DNA from 3 places in the Rhizobium sp. BG4 genome. Region 3 is predicted to be linked to each of the others. Evidence: riboswitches for the same ligand, from Rfam matches in the RefSeq annotation. Region 3 holds a riboswitch; each other region holds the start of a gene.

Region 1 (4,850 bases), 800 kb from region 3:
CCAAGCGCAAGGATCTGCGCTCGCGCACCGCCGAATTCGCCCAGGCGATCGGCGAAACCGGCGTGCCGGTTTTCGTCATCTTTCCCGGGCGCAACGACGATGCCAGCGACGACGTCAACTATGACGATTTTGCAACCTATGTGAACGGTTTGATCGCCGAGACCGCGTCCAGCGGCCTTACCTTTGCAATCGAGAACTGGCCGGGACCGAAGGACAATTTCGTCGGTACGACGCCAAAGGGTTACGAGGAGCTGTTCAAGCGCATTCCCGACCGGCGTTTCGCGCTCGAATTCGACCCCTCGCATTTTCTGCGGACGGGTATCGATCCCTATCTGGCGCTGGATGCCGTCAAGGATCGCATCGCCATCCTGCATGCCAAGGACACGGCGGTCGATGCGACCGCGCTGCAGGCCGTCGGTTATCACGGCAAGGGTTGGTGGCAGTACAAGCTGCCGGGCCTCGGCTTGCTCGACTGGTCGAGGTTCCTGAAGCAGGCGCGCAGCTACGGCTTCGACGGCACGATTTCCATCGAGCACGAGGACGCCGCCTATGGCTGGCCGGGCAAGGACCTGGAAACTCGCAAGGAGGGCGAACGCGTCGGCCTCGGCTATCTCAGAACCGTCTTGGACAAGCTTTGATCGCAGCCTGGGGAGGACGATAATGGCTCATGTTTCAGTCAATAATGCTCGCAAGGACTACGGCGCGTTCAAGGCCATCAAGGGTGTCTCGGTCGATATCCGCGACGGCGAATTCGTCGTCCTCGTCGGACCGTCCGGCTGCGGAAAGTCGACGCTGCTCAGAATGATCGCCGGGCTTGAAGGCATCACGTCGGGCGAGATCCAGATCGGCAAGCATGTCGTCAACGAGCTAGCGCCGAAGGACCGGGACATCGCCATGGTGTTCCAGAACTACGCGCTCTATCCGCATATGACGGTCGCCAAGAACATGGGATTTTCGCTGCGGCTGAAGCGTATGCCGCGGGCGGAGATCGACAAGCGGGTCGGCAATGCCGCAAAGATCCTCGGCCTCGAAAGCCTGCTCGAACGCTATCCGAAGCAGCTCTCCGGCGGCCAGCGCCAGCGCGTTGCCATGGGCCGGGCGATCGTGCGCGATCCCGCCGTCTTCCTGTTCGACGAGCCGCTCTCAAATCTCGACGCCAAGCTTCGCGTGCAGATGCGCTCCGAGATCAAGGAACTGCACCAGCGGCTGCAGACGACAACGATCTACGTCACCCACGACCAGATCGAAGCGATGACCATGGCCGACAAGATCGTCGTCATGAGGGATGGCCGCATCGAGCAGTCAGGCTCGCCGCTCGACCTCTATGACCGGCCGAACAATCTCTTCGTCGCCGGCTTCATCGGCTCGCCCGCGATGAACTTCATCAAGGGCAGCATGACGGATACGGGCTTCCGCACCGAGGATGGCATTACCCTGCCGAGCGACCGTCGGCCTGCTGACGCGGTGACCTACGGGATCCGCCCGGAGCATTTGCAACTCGACCCAATGGCATCGAGATCACCACCGTCGTCGTCGAGCCCACCGGATCGGAAACACTGGTGATTGCGCGGCTCGGCGCGCAGACGATCAGCTGCGTCTTCCGCGAGCGGATCAGGGCTGCACCCGGCGATGTCCTGAAGGTGGCGCCCATTCACGATGCCGTACATCTCTTCGGCGCCGATGAGCAGCGCATCGCCAGTGGGGAAGCCCGGCTTAACTGATAGGGCGTGACAAGCCGCCGATAATTTGCGATGACCGTGGTGTTGAGAGACAGGGGCGTTCGCCGAAAGGCGGGCTGAGAAGTACCCTTCGAACCTGAACCAGATAATGCTGGCGGAGGGAGTCGCTCGAGGCCCTTCGCTTCCATGTGCCTGGCCTCCCGCGTCTTGCCCCGCCCCAAAAGGGACGCAAGATGACGACTTCGAGATCACCCGGGCAATTGCTGACCGCGCTGCGCGCCGCGCCGCCACTCGTTCAATGCATTACCAACTATGTCGCGATGAATATCGCCGCCAATGTCGTGCTGGCCGCGGGCGCCTCGCCCGCCATGGTCCATGCCGAAGAGGAAGCCGGTGAATTCGCCGCATTCTCCGGTGCACTGACCATCAATATCGGCACGCTCTCGCCCGCCTGGGTCAGCGGCATGAAACAGGCGGCGAAGGCTGCCGCGCGCAACGGCAAGCCATGGGTTCTCGACCCCGTGGCGCATTACGCCACCGGCTTCCGCCGCGAAAGCGTCGCGGCACTTCTCCACCTCAACCGGCGATCATCCGCGGCAATGCATCCGAAATCATCGCGCTGGCCGGCAGCGAAAGCCGTGGCCAGGGCGTCGACAGCCGCGATCCCGTCGAGCAGGCGGAAGGTGCTGCCCGCAGCATCGCGGCGCAATATGGCGCCGTTGTCGCGGTCACCGGCCCGGTCGACTTCGTCACCGACGGCACCCGCGCCGTTCGCATTTCCGGCGGTTCGCCGCTGATGCCGCAGATCACCGCGCTCGGCTGCTCGCTGACCTGCCTGACCGGCGCGTTTGCCGCGGTCGCCTCTGACGAGACCTTCGATGCGACGGTTGCCGCTCTCGCAATGTTTGCCGTCGCCGGCGAACAGGCGGCACAGGAAGCCAAGGGGCCCGGATCCTTCTCCTGGCGTTTCCTCGATGCGCTTGCCGCGCTCGATGGTCCGGCACTCGACGCCGCAGCAAGGATCAGCCAGGCGTGAAGAGCTTCGACCTCTCCCTTTATCTCGTCCTCGACCCGGAGCTCTGCTCCGGGTACGGGCTTGCCGAAACAACCCGCGCAGCCGTTGCAGGTGGAGCGACCATCGTGCAGCTGCGCGACAAGACGGCGACTACCCGGCAGATGATCGAGACGGGCCGGGCACTGCAGCGGGTCCTGTCAGGAAGCGGAGCACTGCTTGTCGTCAACGACGATGTGGAAGCGGCAATCGCGCTCAACGCCGATGGGCTGCATATCGGCCAGGAGGACCTCGGCGCCGCCGAGGCGCGCCGCCGCATCGGCCCTGATATGATCCTCGGCCTCTCGGTCGAGACGCATGCGCTTGCCGCAGCCGTCGATCCCGCCATCGTCGACTATGCGGGGATCGGCCCCGTTTTCGCGACGGCGACCAAGCCGGATCACAAGCAACCGATCGGCATCGCAGGTCTGGCGGAGCTGGTTCGTGTCTGCCCGGTTCGCTCGGTGGCAATCGGCGGCCTGAAGGCGGAACATGTGGAGCCAGTGCTCGCAACGGGCACGGAAGGGCTTGCGGTCGTCTCGGCGATCTGTGGCCAGCCGGATCCGCAAGCGGCGACGGCTGCAATCGCCGAACGCATCAGAAAGGCAGGACAATGATCCGCAACGTTCTCTCGATCGCCGGCTCCGACCCATCGGGCGGCGCCGGCATCCAGGCCGACCTCAAGGCATTCTCGGCCCGCGGCACATACGGCATGGCCGTGCTGACGGCCCTGACTGCGCAGAACACCACCGGCGTTTCCGCAGTGCAGACCGTCTCTCCGGATTTCGTCGCCGAGCAGATCCGCATGGTCTTCGCCGACGTGCGTGTCGATGCCGTCAAGATCGGTATGATCGCCAATGCCGGGATTGCCGAGGCGATTGCCGATGCGCTGCATCCGCATCGCGGCATCCCGCTGGTGCTCGACCCGGTGATGATCGCCAAGGGCGGCGCCGCCCTCCTCGATATCGCCGCGATCGGCGCGCTCACCGACCGCCTTCTGCCGCTGGCAACGATGCTGACGCCGAACCTGCCCGAAGCGGCGGCGCTGCTCGGCGAGGATCATGCCCAAGACCGCGATGCCATGCAGCAGCAGGCGCGCAAACTGCTGGATCGCGGACCGCGCATGGTACTGTTGAAAGGCGGCCATCTCGGCGGCACTGACAGCCCCGATGTGCTGGCAAGCGCCGGCCATATTACCTGGTTCGAGGCTCCAAGGGTTCCGACGAAGAACACACACGGCACCGGCTGTACGCTGTCGAGCGCCTTGGCGGCCGAGCTTGCAAAGGGCAAGACGCCGGAGGCAGCGGTCGCGATCGCCAAGCGCTATCTCGCCGATGCCGTTGCGGCTGCAGAAACGCTCACCGTCGGTTCCGGCCATGGCCCGGTCCAGCATTTCCACGCGCTCTGGGACAAGGCCGATCTCTGAGGTTCAGACCTTCGGCTTCTTGTTCTGCGGATAGATCGTCTCGCCCTTCGCCAGCATCTCGACGAAGGCCGCGATCTTCCGCTCGCGGCCCGCGGGCGTCTTCATATTGTGCACGCGGAAGGCGAGCGCGAAGCGGTTTTGCGCGCTGAGCGCCGCAAGCATCGCCTTGGCCTTGGGATCGGCGTCGATCGCCGTCTGCAGATCGTCGGGGATTTTCAGGTCCTTGCCGCTGCCATAGGCCCGGTCCCACCGGCCATCCGCTTTCGCGGCATCGACCTCGCGAAGGCCGTGCTCGGTCATCCTGCCCTCGTCGACGAGGCGGGCGACATTGTTGACGTTGATCTGGCTCCAGATGCTCTTCCTGCCGCGCGGCGTATAGCGCTGGAGGTAGCTCTTTTCGTCCAGGCTTTTCTTCACCGCATCGATCCAGCCCCAGCAGAGCACAGCGTCGATCGCCTCGACCGGCGTGATCGACGGCAAGCCGGATGCGACCTTGAAGATGCGTATCCAGACCTCGCCTTCACGGTCGTGATGCGCGGCCAGCCAGTCGCAGAAATCCTGCTTCGTCTTGAATTCGCGAACCTTCTGCGGATCGACCTTTATCGGTGCCAACCGTCTGCTCTCCCATGATGCCCTGCAGCGGCCATGGTAACGGCCGCGGCACAAACGGCAACATCAGGATTTGACCGCACCC
Region 2 (4,850 bases), on a different replicon from region 3:
GCGCGGGCGAAGGCGGCGCGTTGGCGCTCGCCGCCTGACAGTGTCGCCGGAAGCCGCTTCTCGAAGCCTGCAAGTCCGACCTGCGCCAGCGCCGCCGAGATGCGGCTACGGTCCGCCTGCGTGAGCTTCAGGGCCGGATTGATGCCCAGCCCGATATTGGTGAAGATATCGAGATGGGCGAAGAGATTGTTGTCCTGGAAGACGAGCGAGACCGGCCGCTCTGACGGATGGACGCCGGTGACGTCCCTGCCATCAAGCAGCACCTGGCCACTCTCCGGTATCTCGAAGCCTGCCAGCAGATTGAGGAAGGTCGATTTTCCGGCGCCCGAGGGGCCGGTCACGGCGATGATCTGGCCGCCGGGGAGTGCGCAATCGAAGTGAAAAGCATGGCTGCCAAGTGTCAGGCGGACGTTCTGCATAGCGATATCAGCGGCCGTCATCGGCACCATGTCCTCGCACCTGGCCGGATGTTCCGGCGATTGTCAGCAACAGGCATATCACGCCGAGGATCAGCGCAAAGCCATCGGCATCATTGGTTCTGTAGCTTCCCATGCGGCTATAGACTAGCCACGGCAGGGTGATGAAACCATCTGACCCAAAAAGAGCAACGGCGCCGAGATCACCGAGCGACAGCGCCATAGCGAAAGACAGGGCGGTGAGGAACGGCCTGCGCAGCCCCGGCCAATCGATAAGCCGCAGCCGCGCGATGCCGGCGATCCCGAGGCTTGCCGATAGCCGCGCCGTACGGCGCTGATGGACGAGATAGGCCGGTTCGAGCACGCGCATGACGAAGGGCAGCGCCATCAGCATGTTGATCAAGACGACGAGGGCAGGCGCGAAAATTTCTGCATCTCCGAACGGTCGCAGGGTCATGAACCATCCTGTGGCAAGCACGACCGGCGGGGCCAATAGCACCATCGAAGATGCGCCGCCCATCGTGGCGAAGAAGGCGCGGTTGCCACGGCCGGACTGCTTGCTGGTGGCGATGGTCTGGCGGGCGCGGATCAGGGCTGCCGATACCAGCAGCGCCAGTGTGGCGGCGGAGATGGATATACCGAAGCTCATCGCCGCGGCCTGCCAGAAGACGGGTTCGCCAAGCAGTTTCGGCAGGTCGGCTTTCAGGCCGGCGACGACGACCGAGAGAAGTGGCGACAGGAGAAAGGCTGCGACGACGATCAATAGCAGGCTGTCCAATAGCCTCGCTGTGGGCTTCCTGCCATCGAAACGCATTGCTCGTTGGCCCGTCGTCAGCCCCTCGTCAGGGCTCGCTGGCAGGAGCGACATGGCGGCGAGGACGAGGCCGGTCAGCGCGATCTGCAGCAGGGAAAGTGCGACGGCGCGGCCGGGATCGAAATCGAAGCGAAGCGACTGGTAGATCGCCACCTCGACCGTCGTTGCCGCAGGACCGCCGCCGAGCGTCAGCACCAGCGTGAAGCTGGTGGCACAGAGCATGAAGATCAGCCCCGCGATACCGGGGATCAGGCCGCGGATGGCGGGCCATTCGATGAAACGGAAGATGGCGCGCTGACGCATGCCGAGATTGCTCGCCATCAGCCAGTATTCAGAGGGCAGCCGTTCAAGACCGGCAAGCATCAGCCGGCAGGCGAGCGGCAGGTTGAAGAAGACGTGGGCAAGCAGAATGCCGGTCAGGCCATAGATGCTGACGGGTTCGGCGAGGCCGAGTTTCGTCAGCGCGCTGTTGAGCAGGCCCTGCCTGCCCCAGATGCCGATCAGGCCGAGCGCGCCGATCAGGACCGGCAGTCCCATCGGCACCGCCATCAGCCGGATGATCCAGATGCGGCCGGGAAATTGCGGCTGGCGGGCGAGCGACCGCGCGACAGGGATCGCCAGGAAAACCGATAGCAGCGTGGAGAGGACTGCCTGCAGCAGCGTGAAGCGCAGGACGCGGAGGATATAGGGATCGGAAATGATCCCGGCAAAGGCAGCGCCCCCGCCGGAGGCGGCAAGCGAAACGGCAGCGATACCGATGAAAAGCAGGATGGCGGCGAGCGCAATTGCGCCGCCCGCCAATGCATTTCGCCGTTCCGCCGCCGTCTGCAGCATCAGTTCATGCTCATCGCCGCAAGCCACTCGTCGATCCAGGCCTTGCGGTTCTTGGCGACGTCATCCGGCGACATCAGGAAAGTCTTGGAGGGGTTGACGAGCTTGCCGAAAGCATCCGGCAGGGGCGTGGATGTCGCCGAGACCGGCATCATCCAGTTGTTGGTCGGGATCGTGTCCTGGAAGCCGGGGGTGACCATGAACTTCAGGAAGTCGCGGGCAAGATCCTTGTCTGGCGCGTTCTTCAGCAGGCCGGCGACTTCGATCTGGATATAGTGGCCCTCGGAGAAGGCGGCCGCCTGATAGCGGTCGGTGTTTTCAGCGACCATGTGGTAAGCCGGGGACGTCGTATAGGAGAGCACCATCGGCGCCTCGCCCTTGGTGAACAGGCCATAGGCCTCCGACCAGCCGGGCGTGACCGTCAGGATGCGGTTCTTGAGCTTGGCCCAGGCTTCCGGCGCCTTGTCGCCGTAAACGGACTTCACCCAAAGCAGCAGGCCGAGACCCGGCGTAGAGGTGCGCGGATCCTCGATGACGATCTTCTGCGACGGGTCGCCGTCGACCAGTTCCTGCATGCTTTTCGGTGGGTTCTTTACCGTCTGCGTGTCGTAGATGATGGCGAAGTGGCCGTAGTCATAGGGAACGAAGACATCGTCCTTGAAATCGCCGGGTACCTTCAAGGCGCTGGTATCGACGCCGCTGGCGTCAAACAGGCCCGTATCCTTGGCTTCGGTGATCAAGTTGGTGTCGATGCCGAGCACGACGTCGGCCTTCGTCGAGGCGCCCTCGAGCTTGAGGCGTGAGAGAAGGGCGACGCCATCGGCGACGCTCACGAAATTGACGGTGCAGGCGCAGGTCTTCTCGAAGGCTTCCTTCACCTTGGGGCCAGGACCCCATTCGGAGGTGAAGCTTTCGTAGGTATAGACCGTCAGCGTCTTGTCTGCGGCCTGGGCCGGAGCGATGGCCGAGGTAACGGCGAGAAGCGCCGTGGCGAAAATTGCGATCAATGGTTTGCGGCCGGGCATGGCGCGCCTCCTCCTATACAAGTTGTTTCACGGGAAAAGGGCGGTGCCTGGTGTCACGCGCGCATCTAATCCCTCCGCCGGTGTTAACCGGATCAGGTTCCGCGGGTTGGCTTGCAGCCTCTCAGCCAGATGTCCTTTCGGACACAGGCACCCCGTTAGAGCGTTGGCAGATGTATAGCGATGACGGCTTTATGACAAGGGCGAAGCTCGCCCTCATCAGGTCACTCGGCTGCTTCAGCTGCAGCCGCAGAATTCTTTGCCTCGCCGTGGCGCGGCAGCTGTACCGGCTTCAGCAAAAACGCCGCGATCAGGCCGATCAGGGCGAAGGCGCAGGACGTCATGAAGAGCGGCGTGAAGGCTGCCGAATAGGCATCGGCCACCGCCTGGCGGCTGGCTTCCGGCAATGCCGCCATCATCTTCGGCGTCAGCTGTTCGATATCGGCGACACCCGGGATGGAGACGCCGACCTTGGCGAGTTGCGAGCCGATGATCGCGCCGTAGATCGAGATGGCGATCGAGGCGCCGCCCATGCGCGACAGCGTCACCGAACCCGTTGCAGCACCGACGTCACGGGCCGGAGCCGCGTTCTGAACGCCGATGATAGGCACCTGCTGTGCAAGCCCGATGCCGATGCCGTGCAGAGCCATTAGCAGGCCGATGATGGGCAGAGGGGTACCCGCATGAACCTGTGTCAGGAGCGCGAAAGCGATGGCGCTGCAGGAGAGGCTGGCGATGGCGAAGGGCTTGTAGCGGCCGGTGCGCGAGATGGTGCGGCCGGCAAACAACGAACCGCAGACAAGGCCGCCGGTCAGCATGATGAAGAGCAGGCCGGCATGCGAGGGCGAGAGGCCTGTTGTCGTCTGCAGGAAGAGCGCGAAATAGTTGGCCATGCCGATGGCGATCCCGCCGCCAGTAATCGACATGATCAGGAGAAGCGGGAAGGTCGGGTTGCGGAACAGCGACAGCGGTACGATCGGTTCGGCGGCGCGGCGCTCGACGAAGACCCAGGCGATGGCGCAGACAACGCCTGCGGCGATGATGCCAAGGCTCTGCGGCGCAAGGATCGAGCCAAAGAGCTCGCTGCCATCGGCCATCAGCACGATGCTGGTGGTGGTCATCGCCAAGAGCAGGGCACCGGCATAATCGATCTTCGGGCGGCGATGCGGTTTGCGGTAGGGCAGCATCAGCGCCAAGCCGATAAGCACGACGAAACCGATGGGGACGTTGACGAGGAAGATCGAACGCCAGCCGAACAGATCGCTCATCATGCCGCCGAGAACGGGGCCGATGGCGCTGGAGGCCATCAGCACGAGGCTGGAATAGCTTTGGTAGCGGGCACGCTCCCGCGGCTCGAAAAGGTCGGCATTGACGGCGAAGATCGACACCATGATGCCGCCGCCGCCGAGGCCCTGCAGCACGCGGGCGGCAATCAGCGTGTTCATCGAGATGGCCAGACCGCAGACAGCCGAGCCGACGGTGAAGATCGCGATCGCCGTCATCATCACATATTTGCGGCCGAAGAGGTCGCCGAGCTTGCCATAGACGGGCATCACGGCGCTGAGCGACAGGAGATAGGCCGAGCCGATCCAGCCGAAGCGCTCGAGATGGCCGAATTCGCCCACGATCGTCGGCAGCGCCGTCGAGACAATCTGATTGTCCAGCGTTGCCATGAACATCGCGGTCATCAGAAACAGGAAGAGAATAAGCCTGCGGCGGGGATCCGTCACGAGCGGCTGGGAGGCAAGCTGCATATCCATGAAGACA
Region 3 (4,850 bases):
AGGAGAGCGCCATTGATACGCACAGCTACGACCACTATCTCCATCACAAGTATTTCGAGTGCAATTACGCCGATGGCGTCATCCCGCTCGACAAGTGGTTCGGCACTTTCCACGACGGTTCGCCCGAGGCCCAGGAGCGCATGGACAAGCGCTTCATGGAGCAGGCAAGGCGCCGCGCCGAAAAGAAGGCGCGCGGCGAGCAGCAGGCAAGCTGACTGATTTCCCAAGCGAGCGACCGAGAAAGGCCCGGCTGCAGAGCCGGGCCCTTTGCTATGCGGATGCCCTGCAAATGAGGCGTTTTCATCAAATTATCGGCGGACCGCACGGCCTTCCCCGGCTAACGTTTTCCTGCGGCCGCCTGGCGCCGCCTTATCTCTGGGAGGAGAGAACATGCTGAAATTGCTGACCGCCAGCGCCGTTGCGCTGGTGCTTGCGTCGCAGGCGCACGCTGCCGACCGTATCGGTGTTTCGATGGGCACGCTGTCCAACAACTTTCAGACGCTCATCGTCAACGGCATGGAAGACTACGCCAAGTCGATCGGCGTGGAGCTGCAGATCGAAGACGCGACGACCGACGTCAACAAGCAGCTCGATCAGGTGAAGAATTTTGCCGCCGGCGGCGTCTCTGCCATCATCGTCGACCCCGTCGATTCCGACGGTACGCCGGCTCTGAGCAAGGTTGCCGAAGATGCCGGTATTCCGCTCATCTATGTCAATGTCCAGCCGACCGACCTCAACACGCTCGGCAAGCAGCAGGCCTTCGTCGGCTCCAACGAAACTGAATCCGGCACGTTGCAGACCAAGGAAGTCTGTCGCATGCTCGGCGGCAAGGGCAATGTCGTCATTATGATCGGCGACCTCACCAGCCAGGCGGCGCGCCAGCGCACGCAGGACGTCCACGATGTCGTCAAGACGCCTGAATGCAGCGGCATCAACGTCGCCCAGGAGCAGGTCGGCAACTGGAGCCGCGTCAACGGCGCCGATCTGGTTTCCAACTGGCTGACATCGGGCGTCGAATTCAATGCCATCATCGCCAATAATGACGAGATGGCGCTCGGCGCGATTTCGGCGCTGAAGGCCGCCGGCGCCTCGACCGACAAGATCATCGTCTCAGGCATCGACGCGACGCCCGAGGCGCTGCAGGCGATGAAGACAGGCGATCTCAAGGTCACCGTGTTCCAGGATGCCAAGGGCCAGGGCAAGGGATCGATCGATGCCGCGATGAAGGCGATCAAGGGCGAGAAGCTCGACCGCGAGGTCTGGATCCCCTTCCAGCTTGTCACCCAGAAGAACATGGCGGATTTCGAGCATCTGAACTAAGGCGCGGCCTGCCTCACGGGCGGTGTCAGGACGGCCACGATGCGCTCAGGCCATCGTGGCCATTCGCATGTCAGGCGGCTGGCAGGGGCTCGCTGATGACGACGAAATTGGCGCAACTATGCTCGACATTGGCTATGCGGATGCGCAATTCGCGCCGCGAGGTCAGCAGAAACAGGAAGACCTTCTTGGCCCGCTGCGCTCTGCGCAGCACTTCCTCGCCGCCGAAAAGCAGGCCATCGCGCTCTCCGAGTTCGAAAGCGACATGCTCACTATAGTTCTCGTCCGTGATGGTGATTGTTCCGAGACCCGACAGCATGTGAGCATTCCTCATGATGGGAATGACTTTTGTCGAAGTCCTAAATTAGTGCAACACGGTGTTCCGGTTTTCCACGAGATGTTGGAAAGCGTACCGGCGATCATAGAAAAGGGCACGCCGAACGAAGGCGTGCCCTTACATTGGGGAGATGGGTGGCGCCTAGAACTTGACGCCGACGCCGATCATGATCGTGTTCTGGTTCAGGTCGAAATCGCCGCCAGCCGCGCCGAAATTGCCGCTGCCGTAATCGGTGTAGCGATATTCGCCGCGGGCAAAGATATTCTGGGTGAAGGCGTAGTCGATGCCGGCGCCGATGGTCCAGCCGTTCAGCGTATCCGATTCGTCTGGCCCGACATCCGGATTGGCCTCGGCCCGGGCGATTGCCCAGCCGGCCGTGCCGTAGATCAGCGCATTGTCGAAGGCATAGCCGACGCGGGCGCGAACCGAGCCCTGCCAGGTCGTCTCGACCGAGCCAAAGGCTACATCCTCCTTGTTCCAGTTGTGCAGGACGTCACCTTCGACACCGACAACCCAGTTGTTGTCGAACTGATAGTTATAGCCGCCGAAGACGCCGAGAATGCCGCCATTGGCATCGACATCCGATGCCCCGGAAGGATCGAAGGTGTTCCAGCTATAGCCACCCTCGGCGCCGATATAGGGGCCGGACCAGGTGAAGACAGGTGTTATCGCTTCGGGCTCGCCAGGGGCGGGCGGCGGCGTCAGGTCCGCGGCCTGAGCGGAAATGCCGGCAAGTGAGGCAGCCAGCGCGGTGAGAATAACGAATTTCATATTCGGTCTCCCTAATGCTTAAGGGTCAAGTAGGGTGCCTGATCCAAAAGTCTCTAATTAATTTTGTAGCTGAGACCCCGGAATACAAGACTGGCGACCGGCCTGCGACAGATGCGCCATTGACTTCAGGCCGGGAAAACGACAGGTTCCGCCCATTCCGAGGGGAGCATCTGACGATGCTGAGATGGCGGTGAGCCGGACCCTTGAACCTGATCCGGGTCATGCCGGCGTAGGAACGGAACAAGATGCCGGCGGCATCTCCCCTTCTTCTTCGCTTTGCCTGGATCTCCAATTCTGTCTGGAGATCGCTTCGCCATGTCTGTCTTTCCGTTCCCGCATCCGGCCCGCGCGAAGGCCTAGCGATGCGTCCGCTCAACGCCCTCGGCGGCGTGGCCCTGCTGATCGCTCTCTGGCAGGCGGCCATCTGGATCTTCGCGCCCGCGCATTTCATTCTGCCGTCGCCTGCCGACGTCGTCGCCGTCTTCGGCAGGCAGCCGCTCTTCCTGCTTGAGCAGAGCCTGACGACGGCGCTCGAAATCGTCCTCGGCCTGCTCTGCGGCGCCATATCGGGCGCGGCCGTCGCCTTCGCGCTCGCCGCCTTTCCGGCGGCCGCCACGCTCGTCTGGCCGATGGTACTGATCCTTCAGGCTTTCCCGGTCTTCGTGCTGGCGCCGATCCTGGTTATCTGGCTGGGTTTCGGCATTGCCTCGAAGATCGCCATGGCGACGATCATCATCTTCTTTCCCGTCGCCTCCGCCTTTGCCGACGGGCTGCGCCGCACCGAGCGGGATATTCTCGATGCGGTATCGCTGACAGAGGCCAGCCATTGGCAGACGCTGATGCGGATCCGCCTGCCGCTCGCCCTGCCGTCCCTCGTCTCCGGCCTCAGGATCGCTGCACCCCTCGCGCCACTCGGCGCCGTGATCGGCGAATGGGTCGGGGCGTCGTCCGGCCTCGGCTTCGTCATGGTCCAGGCCAATGCCCGCATGCAGACGGACATGGTCTTTGCCGCCATGGCCGTGCTCGCCGCCATGACCGTTATCTGCCGCGTCGCCGTCGACAGGCTTACCTCCGGCTGGACCCCATGGGCCACCACGGACTGACTTCTTCTTCCCGCATAATCATGGAGCAAACATGCTGCGTCTGATATCCGCCACTCTCCTTGCGATCGCGACCCTCGCATCGCCCTCCTTCGCCAACGACAAGCTGACCGTCATGCTCGAATGGTTCGTCAATCCGGACCACGCGCCGATGGTGATCGCACAAGAGAAGGGCCTGTTCGCCGCCGCCGGTCTCGATGTCACCCTCATTCCGCCCGCCGACCCCTCCGCGGTGCCGCGTCTCGTTGCCGCCAAGCAGGCCGATATCGGCATCCACTACCAGCCCAATCTCTATCTCGATCATGAAGCCGGATTGCCGATCGTCCGCATCGGCACGCTGGTCGAAACGCCGCTGAATACGGTGACCGTTCTGGCCGACGGGCCGATCAAGAGCCTGGCCGACTTGAAGGGCAAGAAGGTCGGCTTCTCCGTCACCGGTTTCGAGGATGCGATGCTGAAGCGGATGCTCGAAAATGCCGGTCTCAAGAAGGACGATGTCGAGCTCGTCAATGTCAACTTCTCGCTCTCGCCGTCGCTGATCGCGGGCAAGGTCGATGCGACCGTCGGCGGCTTCCGCAATTTCGAGCTGACGCAGATGAAGCTCGAGGGTCACGAGGGCAAGGCCTTCTATCCGGAAGAAAACGGCGTGCCGCCCTATGACGAACTGATCTTCATCGCCCATCGCGATTCGGTTGCCGATTCGCGTCTGCCGCGCTTCCTCGGTGCGATCGAGCAGGCCTCCGTCTTCATCACCAACCACCCCGATGACGCCTGGCAGATGTTCATCAAGGCCTATCCTGATCTCAACGACGAGCTGAACCGCAAGGCTTTTTTCGACACGCTGCCGCGCTTCGCCAAGCGCCCCGCCGCTCTCGATACCGGCCGCTACGAGCGCTTCGGCGCCTTCATGCAACAGATGGGACTGGTCAAGACGGCGCCCAAGGTCGAGGACCTCGCCGTCGAGATAAGGTAGTCTGTGGCGCGTCTGCCACGGCCCTTTGCAAAGCCCCCCGGCCGTTAACCGAATGTACCGGCCGGGAGCCCCGCGTTAACTATTTGTTAACCACGAAGCAGCTACACCGAAGCAATCAAAAATTAACCAAGATTGCTAATGTGTTAACCGACGCACGCTCCATCCGTATCAAAGGCCGTTCGTTCCTGGCGGTCGTTTTGACGCCCGATCTGCCCTTCGAGGAGTGGCTGGTCCGGCTCGACGATCTGGCCTCGCGCTCGGCAGGATTCTTCCTGGGGCGTCCCGTGGTTCTCGACGTTTCGGACCTGCAGGCCGACCGGGCGCTGCTGAAATCGATGATTGCGGCGCTCGC

What was found. Region 3 has a riboswitch for thiamine pyrophosphate ahead of F2982_RS26460 (ABC transporter permease). Riboswitches for the same ligand answer to the same signal wherever they lie in the genome.
Region 1: another riboswitch for thiamine pyrophosphate. It lies ahead of thiM (hydroxyethylthiazole kinase); the one in region 3 lies ahead of F2982_RS26460 (ABC transporter permease).
Region 2: another riboswitch for thiamine pyrophosphate. It lies ahead of thiB (thiamine ABC transporter substrate binding subunit); the one in region 3 lies ahead of F2982_RS26460 (ABC transporter permease).

Annotation. Positions count from the first base shown of each region.
Region 1 is NZ_CP044126.1:559,168-564,017, forward strand. It holds gene F2982_RS22685 (sugar phosphate isomerase/epimerase) at 1-638, shown strand, start outside; partial or broken gene ugpC (sn-glycerol-3-phosphate ABC transporter ATP-binding protein UgpC) at 661-1,721, shown strand; TPP riboswitch at 1,763-1,859, shown strand; partial or broken gene thiM (hydroxyethylthiazole kinase) at 1,913-2,715, shown strand; gene thiE (thiamine phosphate synthase) at 2,712-3,347, shown strand; gene thiD (bifunctional hydroxymethylpyrimidine kinase/phosphomethylpyrimidine kinase) at 3,344-4,156, shown strand; gene F2982_RS22710 (YdeI/OmpD-associated family protein) at 4,160-4,768, opposite strand; gene F2982_RS22715 (carbohydrate ABC transporter permease) at 4,832-4,850, opposite strand, start outside.
Region 2 is NZ_CP044125.1:1,955,664-1,960,513, forward strand. It holds gene F2982_RS10015 (ATP-binding cassette domain-containing protein) at 1-440, opposite strand, end outside; gene thiP (thiamine/thiamine pyrophosphate ABC transporter permease ThiP) at 427-2,064, opposite strand; gene thiB (thiamine ABC transporter substrate binding subunit) at 2,064-3,086, opposite strand; TPP riboswitch at 3,139-3,251, opposite strand; gene F2982_RS10030 (MDR family MFS transporter) at 3,308-4,843, opposite strand.
Region 3 is NZ_CP044126.1:1,366,664-1,371,513, forward strand. It holds gene F2982_RS26440 (sterol desaturase family protein) at 1-215, shown strand, start outside; gene F2982_RS26445 (sugar ABC transporter substrate-binding protein) at 391-1,320, shown strand; gene F2982_RS26450 (hypothetical protein) at 1,391-1,636, opposite strand; gene F2982_RS26455 (outer membrane protein) at 1,796-2,425, opposite strand; TPP riboswitch at 2,576-2,678, shown strand; gene F2982_RS26460 (ABC transporter permease) at 2,788-3,528, shown strand; gene F2982_RS26465 (ABC transporter substrate-binding protein) at 3,560-4,498, shown strand; gene minC (septum site-determining protein MinC) at 4,630-4,850, shown strand, end outside.